DNA from 2 places in the Streptomyces sp. NPDC019890 genome. Region 2 is predicted to be linked to the other one. Evidence: riboswitches for the same ligand, from Rfam matches in the RefSeq annotation. Region 2 holds a riboswitch; the other holds the start of a gene.
The links. Region 2 has a riboswitch for cobalamin ahead of ACI2LP_RS10880 (ribonucleoside-diphosphate reductase subunit alpha). Riboswitches for the same ligand answer to the same signal wherever they lie in the genome.
Positions count from the first base shown of each region.

Region 1: another riboswitch for cobalamin. It lies ahead of metE (5-methyltetrahydropteroyltriglutamate--homocysteine S-methyltransferase); the one in region 2 lies ahead of ACI2LP_RS10880 (ribonucleoside-diphosphate reductase subunit alpha).

Region 1 is NZ_JBJDQK010000011.1:240,122-247,775, reverse strand. It holds gene ACI2LP_RS27645 (DMT family transporter) at 1-91, shown strand, start outside; gene ACI2LP_RS27640 (Trm112 family protein) at 81-290, shown strand; gene metE (5-methyltetrahydropteroyltriglutamate--homocysteine S-methyltransferase) at 382-2,706, opposite strand; cobalamin riboswitch at 2,866-3,060, opposite strand; partial or broken gene ACI2LP_RS27630 (short-chain fatty acyl-CoA regulator family protein) at 3,162-3,335, shown strand; gene ACI2LP_RS27625 (GlxA family transcriptional regulator) at 3,493-4,470, shown strand; gene ACI2LP_RS27620 (MBL fold metallo-hydrolase) at 4,662-5,426, shown strand; gene ACI2LP_RS27615 (VOC family protein) at 5,480-5,890, opposite strand; gene ACI2LP_RS27610 (helix-turn-helix transcriptional regulator) at 5,896-6,345, opposite strand; gene ACI2LP_RS27605 (cytochrome P450) at 6,474-7,654, opposite strand, start outside.
Region 2 is NZ_JBJDQK010000003.1:549,984-557,637, forward strand. It holds gene ACI2LP_RS10870 (hypothetical protein) at 10-678, shown strand; gene ACI2LP_RS10875 (GNAT family N-acetyltransferase) at 698-1,198, shown strand; cobalamin riboswitch at 1,209-1,376, shown strand; gene ACI2LP_RS10880 (ribonucleoside-diphosphate reductase subunit alpha) at 1,519-3,897, shown strand; gene ACI2LP_RS10885 (ribonucleotide-diphosphate reductase subunit beta) at 3,897-4,910, shown strand; gene ACI2LP_RS10890 (hypothetical protein) at 5,025-5,321, opposite strand; gene ACI2LP_RS10895 (GlxA family transcriptional regulator) at 5,404-6,372, shown strand; gene def (peptide deformylase) at 6,394-7,026, opposite strand; gene ACI2LP_RS10905 (tetratricopeptide repeat protein) at 7,107-7,654, opposite strand, start outside.

The sequences.
Region 1 (7,654 bases), on a different contig from region 2:
CGGCACCGCACTCGCCGTCTCCGTACTGCTGATGCTTCCGCGTCATGACGAACCCCCCACCCCGGCGAAGGAGTTGGCCCATGAAGCCTGACGATCCGCTGCTCCGGATCATCGCCTGCCCGATCGACAAGGGGCGGCTGACGCTGCTCCTGCCCGAGGAGGTCCTCTACAACCCGCGGCTGCGCCGGCGCTATCCGATCATCGACGGGATCCCACAGCTGCTTCCCTCCTCCGGGGCCCGGGTACCCGACGAGGAGCACGAGCGGATCCTCAAGCGGATCGGTCCATGACACGTGCCGCCGGGTGCTGCTCCAGACACTCCTCTCGACCGAGGGGTGGGCCGGAGCGGACACTCCTGTGTTCGCCCCGGCCACTGGTGTCTCAGGAGGTCGCGGCGGTCACGTCGCCCCGGACCGTGCGGGCTGCCGTCACCAGGTTCTCCAGCGAGGCCCGCACCTCGGGCCAGCCGCGGGTCTTCAGGCCGCAGTCGGGGTTGACCCAGAGTCGCTCGGCGGGGATGGCTTCAAGTCCCTTGCGCAGCAGGATGGCCGCCTCGTCCGCACTGGGCACACGCGGGGAGTGGATGTCGTAGACGCCGGGGCCGACCTCACGGGGGTAGCCGGCGACGGCGAGTTCCCCCGCGACCTGCATGTGGGAGCGGGCGGCCTCCAGACTGATGACATCGGCGTCGAGGTCGTCGATGGCCTTCAGGATGTCGCCGAATTCGGCGTAGCACATGTGGGTGTGGATCTGGGTGTCCGGCCGGACGCCGCTGGTGGTGAGGCGGAATGCCTCGGTTGCCCAGACGAGGTAGTCCGTGTGGTCTGCGGTACGCAGGGGCAGCGTTTCGCGCAGGGCCGGCTCGTCGACCTGGATGACCGACGTCCCGGCCGCCTCCAGATCGTTCACTTCGTCGCGCAGCGCGAGCGCGACCTGGCGTGCGGTGTCGCCGAGTGGCTGGTCGTCGCGGACGAAGGACCAGGCGAGCATGGTGACGGGGCCGGTGAGCATGCCCTTGACAGGGCGGGCGGTCTGCGACTGTGCGTACGTCGTCCAGCGCACGGTCATCGGCTCGGGGCGGGAGATGTCGCCTGCCAGGATCGGCGGGCGGACATAGCGGGTTCCGTAGGACTGGACCCAGCCGTGCTGGGTGGCCAGATAGCCGGTGAGCTGCTCGGCGAAGTACTGGACCATGTCGTTGCGTTCGGGCTCGCCGTGCACCAGGACATCGATTCCGGCCTGCTCCTGGAAGGAGAGGACGTCGCGGATCTCGTCCTTGATCCGCTCCTCGTAGGCGGCGGTGTCGATCCGCCCCGCACGCAGATCGGCGCGGGCCAGGCGCAATTGGGCGGTCTGCGGGAAGGAGCCGATGGTGGTCGTCGGCAGCAGCGGCAGTCCGAGGTGGGTGCGCTGGGCCGCGGCCCGTTCGGGGTACGGCTGGGAGCGGCGGCCGTCGGCGTCGGTGACGGCGGCAGCCCTGGCGCGGACCGCAGGATCGTAGGTGATCGCCGAGCCGGCCCGGGATGCCAGATCGGCACGATTGGCCGCGAGTTCGGCCGTGACGGCGCCGGTGCCCTGGGTGAGACCCCGGGCCAGGGTGACGACCTCGGTGGTCTTCTGGCGGGCGAAGGCGAGCCAGCGGGTGATCTGCGGATCGATGTCCCGCTCGGCCGCAGTGTCCAGCGGGACGTGCAGCAGGGAGCAGGAGGCGGCGACGTCGACCCGGCCGGCGAGGCCGAGGAGGGTACCGAGGATCGCGAGGGACTTCTCGAAGTCGTTGATCCAGATGTTGCGGCCGTTGACGACGCCGGCGACCAGGCGCTTGCCGGGAAGTCCGCCGACAGCGGCGAGGTCGTCGAGGTTGGCGGCGGCGGATTCGGTGAAGTCGAGGGCGAGGCCGTCGATGGGGGCCTTGGCCAGGACGGGCAGTGCATCGCCGAGCCGGTCGAAGTAGGACGCGACCAGCAGTCGGGGCCGGTCGGTGAGGCCGCCGAGCTCGCGGTAGGCACGGGCCGCGGCGTTCAGCTCGGCCGGAGTGCGGTCCTGGACCAGAGCGGGCTCGTCCAGCTGCACCCACTCGGCGCCGGCCGCGCGGAGGTCGGTGAGTACCTCGGCGTACACGGGCAGCAGCCGGTCGAGCAGGGTGAGCGGGACGAAGTCCGCGGCGACGCCGGGGGCGGGCTTGGCCAGCAGGAGGTAGGTGATGGGGCCGACCAGGACCGGGCGTGCGGTGTGGCCCAGGGTGAGGGCTTCCTTCAGTTCGGCGACCTGTTTGGCCGAGTCGGCGGTGAAGACGGTGTCTGGGCCGAGTTCGGGGACAAGGTAGTGGTAGTTGGTGTCGAACCACTTGGTCATCTCCAGCGGCGCCACGTCCTGGGTGCCGCGAGCCATCGCGAAGTAGCCGTCGAGGGCACCCGCCGCCACGGCAGCGCGGTGCCGGGAGGGGATCGCACCGACCATGACGCTGGTGTCCAGGACGTGGTCGTAGTAGGAGAACTCTCCGGTCGGGACCTCGTGGATGCCGGCGTCGGCCAGCCGGCGCCAGTTGGCGGCGCGCAGTTGGGAGGCGGTCTGCTGGAGTTCGGCGGCGCTGACGCGGCCCTTCCAGTATCCCTCGATTGCCTTCTTCAGTTCCCGGCCCTGGCCCTGGCGGGGGTAGCCGTGCACGGTGGCCCGTGCGGCTGCGGCTGTGGACTTGCTGGTCACGAAACTCTCCTTCGCGAGCTCTTTGTCAAGCGGCCCGGGACGGGTCGAAGACGCGAAGGGGATGGCAGACCGGGCGAACCACGTGCTGTGTTGTCGCGCGTGACCGCCTGATATGTACGCCGACCCGCCCTCGAGGTCACCGGGACTCCGCGCACGAATGGTCGCGCGCGGGCAACGGGCAGGTCTTCGGACTCGCGGGCACATCTGCCAGGCAGACACCTACTGGCCGTTGCTTCCCAGACCCGGCCGGGTCCAGTGCGTATGACGGCGGTCGTTCCCGCTCACCGCTGCGGGGCAGTCCCGGATTTCCACCGGGTTCCCTCTTACGACGCTGCCCGCTAGAGCCCCATGCAGAAGGCAAGGGGAGGACGGGCAGCGAACCAGCTGCCCGGCCAGACTATGCGCTGCGCGGCGTCGCGGACACTTCCGTTCACAGTCCGGACGCTGAAATGAGCGGGCTCGACCTGGACAACGCCTCCGCGGCCACCCCGATCGGCATGGGCTGCCGCGTCTGCGAACGCCTCGACTGCCCGCAGCGCGCCGTGCCCCCGCTCGGGCGGTCGCTCGCCATCGACGAGAACAGCAGCACCTTCGTCCCTTATCCGGTGCGGGACGGCAAACCCCGCTGATCTCCGCCCGCCGCGCTCGTCGGACACATGCCGTTGAGACGGGAGTTGCGCCACCTACCCAGTGGTTTCCGTGTGCGTCCCGCCCGGGTCTCCGATGGCCGGATGTGAGACAAGCTCGTCATTGCGGACCACAGCAGCGAGGCGAAATCATCAGCACATGCCCGCACCGCACAGAGTCGTCATCGTCGCCTTCCCCGGCGTCGAGTTGCTGGACGTCACGGGGCCGGCCGAGGTGTTCTCGGTGGCCTCCCGCGTCGCCGGAGCGGGCCGTCCCGGCTACCAGGTGCAGATCGCGACGGCTGACGGAGGTGACGTACGCACCTCCAGCGGCGTTCGGCTGATGTCCGATCTGACTCTGGAGGAAGTGGACGGCCGGGTGGACACCCTGCTGGTCTCCGGTGCGATCACCGAGGTCGAAGGCAGCGTCGAAGCGGTGGTCGACATGAGGGTCACCGCTTGGCTGCGCGGGGCCGAGCCCCGGGCTCGCCGGATCGGGTCGATCTGTGCCGGGGCACATCTGATGGCCGCGGCAGGGCTTCTGGACGGCCTTCGGGCCACGACCCACTGGCTCACCGCCGAGCAACTGGCCGCCGAGCACCCGGAGATCAGCGTCGAGCCGGATCCGATCTTCATCCGGTCGGGGAGGGTGTGGACCTGCGCGGGTGTCACCTCGGGGATGGACATGGCCCTGGCCATGGTGGCCCAGGACCACGGCCAGCCCCTCGCGCTCGCCACCGCCCGCATGATGGTCATGTATGTCAAGCGCTCCGGCGGACAGAGCCAGTTCAGCGTGCCGCTTTCCGTCCAGGCTCCCGCAGGTGACCGGATTGAAGTGCTGTGCCGGTGGATCGGCGAACACCTCGATGAGGACCTCTCGGCCGAAGCCCTCGCCGCACGCATGCACCTGAGTCCGCGTCACTTCTCGCGCCTGTTCGGTCAGCGCACCGGCAGCACTCCAGCCGCCTATGTCGAGACCGCCCGGCTTGAGGCAGCCCGCCGACTGCTGGAAGAGACGGACCTGAGCCTGCCGGAGATCGCCGCCGCCAGCGGCCTCGGCTCCGTGAAAACCCTGCACCGATCCTTCCAGCGCCGGGTGCGGACCACTCCGGCCGAGTACCGCCGCCGCTTCCGTTAGGCCGGCCCGCACACCGACCCACCCAGATCGCAGTGCGGTGTCCGGCTGCCCCGGTCGAGTGTCATCTTCCCGACCCCGGCCCCGGCCGATCACAGCCGTACGCACGACCCATGGCTGGGAGCGTCCGCCGACTCGCGGCGAGTACCTCAACTGCCCGAAAGCACAACAGTAACTACCCGATGAAGGACACCATGCCGCACACAAAGGTCATTCCGATCCCGATCCTGGGCAAGCGAACCATCAACGCGTACCTGCTGCTGGGCCGACGTCCCGTCATCGTCGACGCCGGCATGCCCGGGAGCGCCCGCAGGATCTACGACCAGGTCGCCCGGCATGGAGTGGATCCCACGGACATCGCGCTGATCGTCATCACGCATGGCCACATCGACCACTTCGGCTCGGCAGCCAAGCTGCACCGGCTCACCGGCGCCCCTGTCGCCGGCCACGTCGCCGACCTTGAACCGTTCCGCACCGGCCGGGCCCGCGAACCGTACCTGCCGACCGGCCCGATGGGCCGCCTCCTGGACCGGAACAGGAATGTGCACGTCCAGACCGACCCCTTCGAACCGGACGTGCTGGTCCGCGGCGAGACGAACCTCGACGACTTCGGGATCGCGGCCCGCATCATGCCCACCCCCGGACACACCGCCGGCTCGGTCTCCGTCCTCACCGACACCGGTGACCTCGTCGCCGGCGACCTCATAGCCAACTCCTTCATGGGCCTCATCCCCGGAAGACCGGCCAACCCGCCCTTCCACGACGACCCCCTGCGCAACCTGGCCAGCCTGCGCGAGATGCTCGCCCTCAACCCCACCCGCCTCCACGTGGGCCACGGCACCGCGCTCGACCCCGACCGCGTACGACGCTGGGCAACCCGGGAACACCAGCACCTTTCCCGCCTGGCCACCCGCGGACGCCTCTCCACTCGCGCGGGAAACCCCGGGGGGCAGACCTGAGCCCGAAGAGTATGAGGGCGAGGCGTGGCGCGGAGGATGCGATCGCGGATGGCTCAGCGCAGTTCCTGGATGCGGATCAGGTTGCCCGCGGGATCGCGGAACGCGCAGTCGCGAACGCCGTACGGCTGCTCGGTCGGCTCCTGGACGACCTCCGCGTCGCCGGCCTGCAGCCGCTCGAAGGTGCCGTCGAGGTCCTTGGTGGCCAGCAGGATCCAGCCGTAGGTGCCCTTGGCCATCATCTCGACGATGGTGCGGCGCTCGTCGTCGGTGACCCCAGGGTCGGCGGCCGGCGGCGCCAGGAGGATGGACGTGCCGGGCTGGCCGGCGGGGCCGACCGTGATCCAGCGCATCTTGCCGTTTCCGACGTCGCTGCGGACCTCGAAGCCGAGGGTGTCGCGGTAGAAGGCCAGGGCGGCATCCGGGTCGTCGTGCGGGAGGAAGCTCGTGTGAATGGTGATGTCCATGGCACTCACGCTAGCTGCGACTCCGTGACACGCGCTTCTCGATTCCTGATCGGTCTGGTCACCTGTTTCGCCATGCACGGCGGCATCCCCGCCGTCCCGCGCGCCGCCTGGCGCCGGTAGGTGCTGGGCGGCATACCGACCAGCTCGGTGAAGCGAGTGCTGAAGGTGCCCAGCGACGAGCAGCCGACCGCGAAACAGACCTCGGTGACGCTGAGGTCGCCACGAAGCAGCAGCGCCATCGCGCGCTCGATCCGCCGCGTCATCAGATAGCCGTACGGCGACTCGCCGTAGGCGAGCCGGAACTGGCGGCTGAGGTGCCCGGCCGACATGTTCACGCCGCGGGCCAGCGCCTCGACGTCCAGCGGCTGCGCGTACTCCCGGTCGATCCGGTCGCGGACGCGGCGCAGCCGCGCGAGGTCGCGCAGGTGCTGCGCTTCGTCGGGTCTGCTGGTCACTTACGCGATCGTGCCACGTCGCGCCGGAGTTGCCCAGCGCCGCCGGCGTCCCACCCCACTCCGCGTCCCTGCACCGCCGGACGTTCCTCCTGGCCATGCGCCCAGAGTCCTCCCGCCCGGCAACACACCTAGGGCCGCAGGCCGTCGAACTCGATGTTCAGATGGCGAGGTCCCCGCAGGACGGCGTTCTGGCGGTAGGGCGGAGGATCTTCCACCAGGCGGGGACTGACGAGCCTGCGGGCGAGCTCGGACAGGGCGGTCTGGGCCTCGAGGCGAGCCAGCGGCGCGCCGAAGCAGCTGTGGATACCGCTGCCGAGTCCCAGGTGCTGGATGTCCTTCCGGTCCGGGTCGAAGCGGTCGGGGTCCTCGAAGCGCTGCGGGTCACGGTTGCCCGACGCCAGAACCAGCCACAACGACGATCCCTTGGGGATGGTGACACCGCGGACCTCGATGTCGGCGATCGGTGTGCGCTGCGGCAGCAACTGCACCGGTGGTTCGTAGCGCAGCAGCTCCTCCACGATCGGCACGGCCAGGCGCGGCTCGTCCCGCAGGCGCTGAAGGACATCGGGGTGGCGCAGCAGGGTGAGCATCCCGTTGGTGATCAGGTTGACTGTCGTCTCATGGCCTGCGATGAGCAGCAGAGCCGCGGTGCTGAGCACCTCCATCGTGGTCATGGCTCCGTCCGGTCCACCACCCGTGACCAGCTCGGAGAGCATGTCGTCACGCGGCGACTTGCGCCGCTCCTCGATCAGCCCGGCCAGGTACATGCCCAGTTGTGTCTTGGCCTCCTTCGCGATGCGGTCCCGCTCGGCGTGGTCCTCGTTCGGGGCGGGATCCAGGCTGGCGGCGAGGGTGTCGGCCCAGGTGTGGAAGCGTGGTTCGTCCTCACGCGGCACCCCGAGCAGTCGGCAGATCACCGTGACGGGGAACGGGTAGGAGAACTGGTCGACCAGGTCGATGCGGCCTCCGTTCGCGAGTCCGTCGATGAGGCCGGAGACGATCTCACCGAGCTCCGGGCGCATGCTCTCGATGTGCACGGGGCTGTGTGGTGGCCCGAAGGGGCGGTTGGTCATACGGCGCATCCGGTCGTGCTCCGGGGGGTCGAGCCGCAGGAAGCCGGGCGGCAGGCTCGTCTCCTCCTCCGGCTGCTGCAGCTCGTCGGCCACCGACGCGGTGCGATTCCGGGCCTCGGAGCTGATCCGCGGATCGTGCAGCAGGCTCAGGATGTCGTGGTAGGTGCTGATGACGTACGGACCGTCCTCGTCGTGGGCCACCGGCGTCTTCCGGAGCTCCGCGTAGAGGGGGTAGG
Region 2 (7,654 bases):
AATGTGCGTATGAGACGTGGTTCGCGCTTGTCGCTGCTTCTGCTGCTGCCCCTCGCCCTGGCCGGCTGTGGTTCGGAGGTGGCGGGCGGCAGCGGCTCACGGGGCGGCGACGGTACGGGAAGCACCAGCGGCCCCGTGCCCGAGCACTCCGCGCTCGAGGCGCGCGCCCGCGCGCTGCAGACCCTGCCCGAGCATGTGTATGTGACCCGGTCCGACGGCTTCGAGCTGGCCCGGCAGTCCGTGGGTGTCATCGGCGGCGACGGCTTCTCGGCCACGTACGTCTCCAAGACCGGCGGCCGGATCACCCTCGCCGTCGACCGGGGCACGGTGGACGACGCGAACTGCGCCGCAATCCCCATGGGTTCGGCCACGGGCGCGGACGGCCCCTCCGGCGCAGCCTGCGCGAAGGACGGCAAGGGCTGGTACCGCACTTCGGACAGCGGCCATGAGTACGTCCGTACGGAGAACGGTCTGCGGATCCAGATCAGCGCCGGCCGCCGGGTGGGGCGCGACGTGCTGCGCAAGGCCGCCGAGGCGGCCCATCTCGCCGACGACCGTGAGCTGGACGAGGTCCTGCCCCAGGCCGAGGACATCGGCGGACAGACGCCCGTCGAACGCGGCGACCTGCCCCCGGCCGGCGACGGCGCCCCCAACAATGAGGTGGGCGTGAGCGGCTGATCCGGTCCACACTGCGCCCATGGACATCACCGTCAGGGCAGTGCGGCCGAAGGAGTACACCGAACTGGGCGAGATCACCGCCCAGGCCTATCTGGGCGACGGGCTGCTGGACTTCGGCGAGGACGACTCGTATCTGCAGGTGCTGCGGGATGTGGCGCGGCGGGCCGCCGAGGCCGAGGTGCTTGTCGCCGTCGACGGTCGCGGCCGCCTGCTCGGTGGCGTGACCTTTGTCTCGGGCGGCGGGGCGTGGGCCGATGTCGCCCAGGACGACGAGGCCGAGTTCCGGATGCTCGCCGTCGCCGAGCATGCCCGTGGACGGGGTGCCGGCGAGGCCCTTGTACGGGCGTGCGTCGAGCGCGCCCGCGGTGTCGAGGGGTGCAGGCGGCTCGTGTTGTCCACGCAGCGCAGCATGCTCGCGGCCCACCGGATCTACGAGCGGATGGGCTTCGTCCGAACACCCGAGCGGGACTGGGGGCCCATTGCCGGGATCACCCTACTGACGTACGCGTTGGAGCTGTAGCCGCCCCGACACAACATGTGGTGGGTGCGGCAACTCCCCGCCCCCACATGTATGCTCATGCTCGCTGTCGCCGCAGGGGAATCCGGTGCGAATCCGGAACTGTCCCGCAACGGTGTGCTGTGGTGTGCTTTGTCGCACCCCACCAGTCCGAAGACCTGCCGACGGTGCATCCGGCTCGACCGAACCGGGTGCCGAGACGTCCGGGCCTCGCGGTTGGGTCGGTGGACGCCGTGCGGTGTGCTGCCCGTTTCCGGGTACGTACGCCTCCGCGGCCCGCCCCCTCCCCCGTCGGCCCAGAGCCGAGCGAGGGAGAGCACCACGTGACCATCGCGCCAGCCGATCCGGCTTCAGGCATCGCAGAGCAGGCTGCCGAAGAGACCGACGGCCCCGGGACCGCGCTTCTGCGGACCCTGACCGATCTCACCGCGGATCTGCCGGACACCGACCCGGGACGCGTCGCCGCCGCCGCGCTGCGCGGCCGCAACGCCCGGTCGGACGCGGCCGAGTTGCGGAGCCTCGCCACCGACGCCGCCGCGGGGCTGATCTCCGAGGACCCGGCCTACTCCCGCCTCGCCGCCCGCCTGCTGACCCGTCACATCGCGGACGAGGCCGCCGGACAGGGCGCGGTCTGTTTCTCGGCATCCGTCGCGGTCGGCCACCGCGAGGGCCTGATCGCCGACCGCACCGCCGAGTTCGTGACGCTGCACGCCGCTCGTCTTGACGCGCTGATCGACCAGGACGCCGACGACCGCTTCGGCTACTTCGGACTGCGCACCCTCTACAGCCGCTATCTGCTCCGGCACCCGATCACCCGTCAGGTGATCGAGACCCCGCAGCACTTCATGCTGCGCGTCGCCGCCGGCCTCGCCGAGGACACCTCCACCCGCGCCCTGGACGAAGTCGCCGCGCTGTACCGGCTGATGAGCCGGCTCGACTACCTGCCCTCCTCCCCCACCCTCTTCAACTCCGGCACCCGTCACCCGCAGATGTCCTCCTGCTATCTGCTGGACTCGCCGCTGGACGAGCTCGACTCGATCTACAACCGCTACCACCAGGTCGCACGCCTGTCCAAGCACGCCGGTGGCATCGGCCTCTCGTACTCCCGTATCCGCGCCCGCGGTTCTCTGATCCGCGGCACCAACGGCCACTCCAACGGCATCGTGCCGTTCCTGAAGACGCTGGACGCCTCGGTCGCCGCCGTGAACCAGGGCGGCCGCCGCAAGGGCGCCGCCGCGATCTACCTGGAGACCTGGCACGCGGACATCGAGGAGTTCCTGGAGCTCCGCGACAACACCGGTGAGGACGCGCGGCGTACGCACAACCTCAACCTCGCGCACTGGATCCCCGACGAGTTCATGCGCCGCGTCGAGGCCGACGCCGACTGGTCGCTGTTCTCGCCCGCCGACGTGCCGGAGCTTGTCGACCTGTGGGGCGACGAGTTCGACGCCGCGTACCGCAAGGCGGAGGCCGACGGCCTGGCCCGCAAGGCCATCCCGGCGCGCGAGCTGTACGGCCGCATGATGCGCACCCTCGCCCAGACCGGCAACGGCTGGATGACCTTCAAGGACGCCTCCAACCGCACGGCCAACCAGACCGCCGAGCCCGGCCGGGTCGTCCACTCGTCGAACCTGTGCACCGAGATTCTTGAGGTCACCGACGACGGCGAGACGGCCGTCTGCAACCTCGGCTCGGTCAACCTGGGTTCGTTCGTCGCGGGCGACGGCATCGACTGGGAGCGCCTCGACGAGACGGTCCGTACCGCCGTGACCTTCCTCGACCGGGTCGTCGACATCAACTTCTACCCGACCGAGCAGGCCGGGCGCTCCAACGCCAGGTGGCGGCCGGTGGGCCTGGGCGCGATGGGCCTCCAGGACGTCTTCTTCAAGCTCCGCCTCCCCTTCGACTCACCCGAGGCGAAGGCGCTCTCCACGAAGATCGCCGAGCGGATCATGCTCGCGGCGTACGAGTCGTCCTGCGAGCTCGCCGAGCGCAACGGCCCGCTGCCCGCCTGGTCCGAGACCCGCGCGGCCCGCGGCGTACTCCACCCCGACCACTACGACGTCGAGCTCAACTGGCCGGAGCGCTGGGACGCCCTGCGCGCGCGGGTGGCGAAGAGCGGCATGCGCAACTCCCTCCTGCTCGCCATCGCACCGACTGCCACCATCGCCTCGATCGCGGGCGTGTACGAGTGCATCGAGCCGCAGGTCTCCAACCTCTTCAAGCGCGAGACGCTGAGCGGTGAGTTCCTCCAGGTCAACGCCTATCTGGTCGAGGAGCTGAAGAAGCTCGGCGTGTGGGACGCGCAGACCCGGGAGGCGCTGCGCGACTCCAGCGGCTCGGTGCAGGCCTTCAACTGGATCCCGGCCGACGTCCGCGCGCTGTACCGCACAGCGTGGGAGATCCCGCAGCGCGGCCTGATCGACATGGCCGCCGCCCGCACCCCCTTCCTGGACCAGTCGCAGTCGCTGAACCTGTTCCTGGAGACGCCGACCATCGGGAAGCTCAGCTCGATGTACGCGTACGCCTGGAAGCAGGGCCTGAAGACGACGTACTACCTGCGCTCCCGTCCCGCGACGCGGATCGCCCGCGCGGCTTCCGGCACCTCGGCGGCCGCCGCCCCCATCCCGGTGCAGGCCACCGACCCCGACGCGGTCGCCTGCTCCCTGGAAAACCCCGAGTCCTGCGAGGCCTGCCAGTAATGAGCTCGACCGAAAAGAACCTTCTGGACCCCGGCTTCGAGCTGACTCTCCGCCCGATGCGCTACCCGGACTTCTACGAGCGCTACCGCGACGCGATCAAGAACACCTGGACCGTGGAGGAGGTCGATCTCCACTCCGACGTGGCCGACCTCGCCAAGCTCACGCCCGGCGAGCAGCACATGATCGGCCGGCTGGTCGCGTTCTTCGCGACGGGCGACTCGATCGTCTCCAACAACCTGGTGCTCACCCTCTACAAGCACATCAACTCCCCGGAGGCGCGGCTCTACCTGAGCCGTCAGCTCTTCGAGGAGGCGGTGCACGTCCAGTTCTATCTGACGCTGCTCGACACCTATCTGCCGGACCCGGACGACCGCGCGGCCGCCTTCGACGCGGTCGAGGAGATCCCCTCCATCCGCGAGAAGGCCCAGTTCTGCTTCAAGTGGATGGACTCGGTCGAGAAGATCGACCGGCTGGAGTCGAAGGCCGACCGCCGTCGCTTCCTGCTGAACCTGATCTGCTTCGCGGCCTGCATCGAGGGGCTGTTCTTCTACGGCGCGTTCGCGTACGTCTACTGGTTCCGCTCCCGCGGTCTGCTGCACGGCCTGGCCACCGGCACCAACTGGGTGTTCCGCGACGAGACCATGCATATGAACTTCGCCTTCGAGGTCGTGGACACGGTCCGCAAGGAGGAGCCGGAGCTCTTCGACGACCAGCTCCAGCAGCAGGTCACCGACATGCTGAAGGAGGCTGTCGAGGCGGAGCTGCAGTTCGGCCGCGATCTGTGCGGCGAGGGTCTGCCGGGCATGAACACCGAGTCGATGCGCGAGTATCTGCAGTGCGTCGCCGACCAGCGGCTGACCCGTCTGGGCTTCGCCCCGGTGTACGGCTCGGAGAATCCGTTCTCCTTCATGGAGCTGCAGGGCGTCCAGGAGCTGACGAACTTCTTCGAGCGCCGTCCGTCCGCCTACCAGGTGGCGGTCGAGGGCTCGGTCGGCTTCGACGACGACTTCTAGACGCCCTGGCACTCTCCCGCCGGGGGGACGGGGGAGCGCCGGGAAGCGAATGGCCGGGCGGATGCGTACAGCTTCCGCCCGGCCGTTTCGTATGCCCACCGCGTCCGCGGACCGCTATGCGGCACGGCACGGCGCAGCCTCAGGGGACTCGACCTCACGGGTCTCGACCTGCCGGGTCTCGACCTGCCGAATCTCAGCCTCACGGGCCTCGGCCAGCAGGAGCTCCGCCTGACGCTGCTGGGCCCGGCGCTCGGCCTGTCGCGCCCTGGCCCGACGCAGGTCGGCCCGGCCCAGCTCGGCCTCGCGCAGCTGGCGGTCGATAGCGCGCTCTCTCAGGTGCCCCACCAGCGAGGGAAGCATGATCAGCCCCAGGAGAGCGATGACGAAGAGGTACTCCATGAATGTGTTCATGCGGTCCACTGTCGTCCTCGCGCGCCAAAGAAGTCAGTGGCAGGACTGTCATGAACCATCGAATTACTGCCACAATGGTTCCATGCTGAAAAACGTGGCCGCCGTCCTCCTCGACGGCGTGCATCCCTTCGAACTCGGCGTGATCAGTGAGGTCTTCGGTTACGACCGCAGCGACGACGGCCTGCCCGTCTACGACTTCGCGGCGGTATCCGCAGAGGGCCCCGTCCTGCCCACCCACGCCGGGTTCACCATCAGCACTCCGTACGGCCTCGAACGGCTCGAGGAAGCCGATCTCATCGCCGTCCCCGCCGCCGGCTCGAACCCGACCCGCGGCTATTCCGAAGAGCTGCTCGACGCGCTGCGCCGCGCGGTCGACCGCGGCGCCCGGGTGCTCAGCGTCTGCACCGGCGCCTTCGTCCTCGGCGCCGCCGGACTGCTCGACGGCCGCCGCTGCACCACCCACTGGCGGCATGCGCAGGCGCTGGCCGAGCGCTATCCGCGGGCGCTCGTCGACCCCGATGTGCTGTATGTCGACGAGGGCCCGGTGATCACCTCGGCAGGGACCGCCGCTGCGATCGACGCCAGCCTCCATGTCGTACGCCAGGAACACGGCCCCGAGGTCGCCAACCTCATCGCCCGCAGGATGGTCGTGCCGCCGCACCGCGACGGTGGCCAGGCGCAGTACATCCAGCGCCCGCTGCCGCGCACCCGCTGTGACACGGTCGGCGACGTCCTGTCCTGGTTGGAGAGGCATCTGGACCGCGAGGTGACCGTCGAGCAGCTCGCCGACCGGGCACATATGTCGCCGCGCACCTTCGCCCGCCGCTTCCAGCAGGAGACGGGCACCACTCCCTACCGCTGGCTGCTGCGCCAACGGGTGCTGCTGTCACAGGAGTTGCTGGAGTCGACGGACGAGACGGTGGACGCGATCGCCGGCCGCTCCGGATTCGGCAACGCGGCGGGGCTGCGCCACCACTTTCTCCGTACGCTCGGCACCACGCCGAACGCCTACCGCCGCACCTTCCGGGGCCCGGTGCCCGGCGTCGCGTAACCGCCTTCAGGGCGCGCCGGATCAGTCGTTCGGGACGGTCTCGTACCGCGGCGTGCCCTCGTCCATCTGCCGCAGCGCGTCCTTGCGGTCCCGCTTGGAGAGCCGGTCGATGTACAGGTAGCCGTACAGGTGGTCCGTCTCGTGCTGCAGGCAGCGGGCGAAGTACCCCGTGCCACGCACCTTGATCGGGTTGCCCTCGGCGTCCTGCCCGCGCACCACCGCATAGTCGGGGCGGGCCAGCGGGGCGTAGGCCGTCGGGACCGAGAGGCAGCCCTCATTGGACTCGTCGAGGACGCGGCGCTCGGCCGGCAGCTCCTCCAGCACCGGGTTGCAGACGACGCCGACGTGCCGTAGGCCCTCGTCGTCCATGCAGTCGTAGACGAAGACCTTCAGGTCCACGCCGATCTGGTTGGCCGCCAGGCCCACGCCCTCCGCCGTCCGCTGGCTGGCGAACATGTCGTCGACGAGAGCGGCGAGCTTGTCGTCGAACTCGGTGACGTCCTTGCACTCCTTGTGGAGCACCGGATTGCCGACGACCGTGATCGGGCGGGACGTGCCGCGCTCGCGGTACGCCAGCTCACGCTCCTCGCAGTCCTCTGTGTCCACGACGAAACCATCGTTGACCTGCTGGTCCGTCTCCTGCTGCGACGCCATGTCAGCCGTACGCCCTTCTCACTACCCGATGCATGCCCGGTGTCCGGTCACTCTGTGTCCGTACAGCCTACGGGCAGGGGTCAGCAGACTTCCTCGAGATCCCGCCACTCACGGGAGTCCGGGCTGTCGGCGACCCAGCCGTCGAGCAGCCCGCGCACCAGACCGGCGGGCGCCGCGAGGCCGCACTCGCGCTCCGGCGACCACAGGTCGCCCTCGGTGCGGTGGCCCAGCGGGCCCGGGTGGCCCGGCTCGCTGTGGTCGTGCGGGTCGAGGTGCTCGCCCTCGCCCTCGGCGCTCGGCATCCGGCTCTCGGAACAGGCCCGGCACAGCAGCCGCACCGACGACGACCAGTCCTCGGCGGCGAAACCGGCGTCCGACGCGAGCTGCTCAAGGGCGTCCCGGTCGGCCTCGGTCGCGGCCTCCAGCAGGACCACCCAGGTCGGTACGGGTGAGGGTGCCCAGAGCTCGATCTCGTCGAATACGGGGTACGAGGGGCCCGCGCTGGTGATGCGCTCGCCGTGCGGGACGCCGTCGTGCAGGACGACCTCGCCCCAGCGGCGTCCGGACGACGGCAGCGGGATGGAGAGCACCTCTATCCGGGCCGGGTCGAGCCTGCGGCCCCAGACCA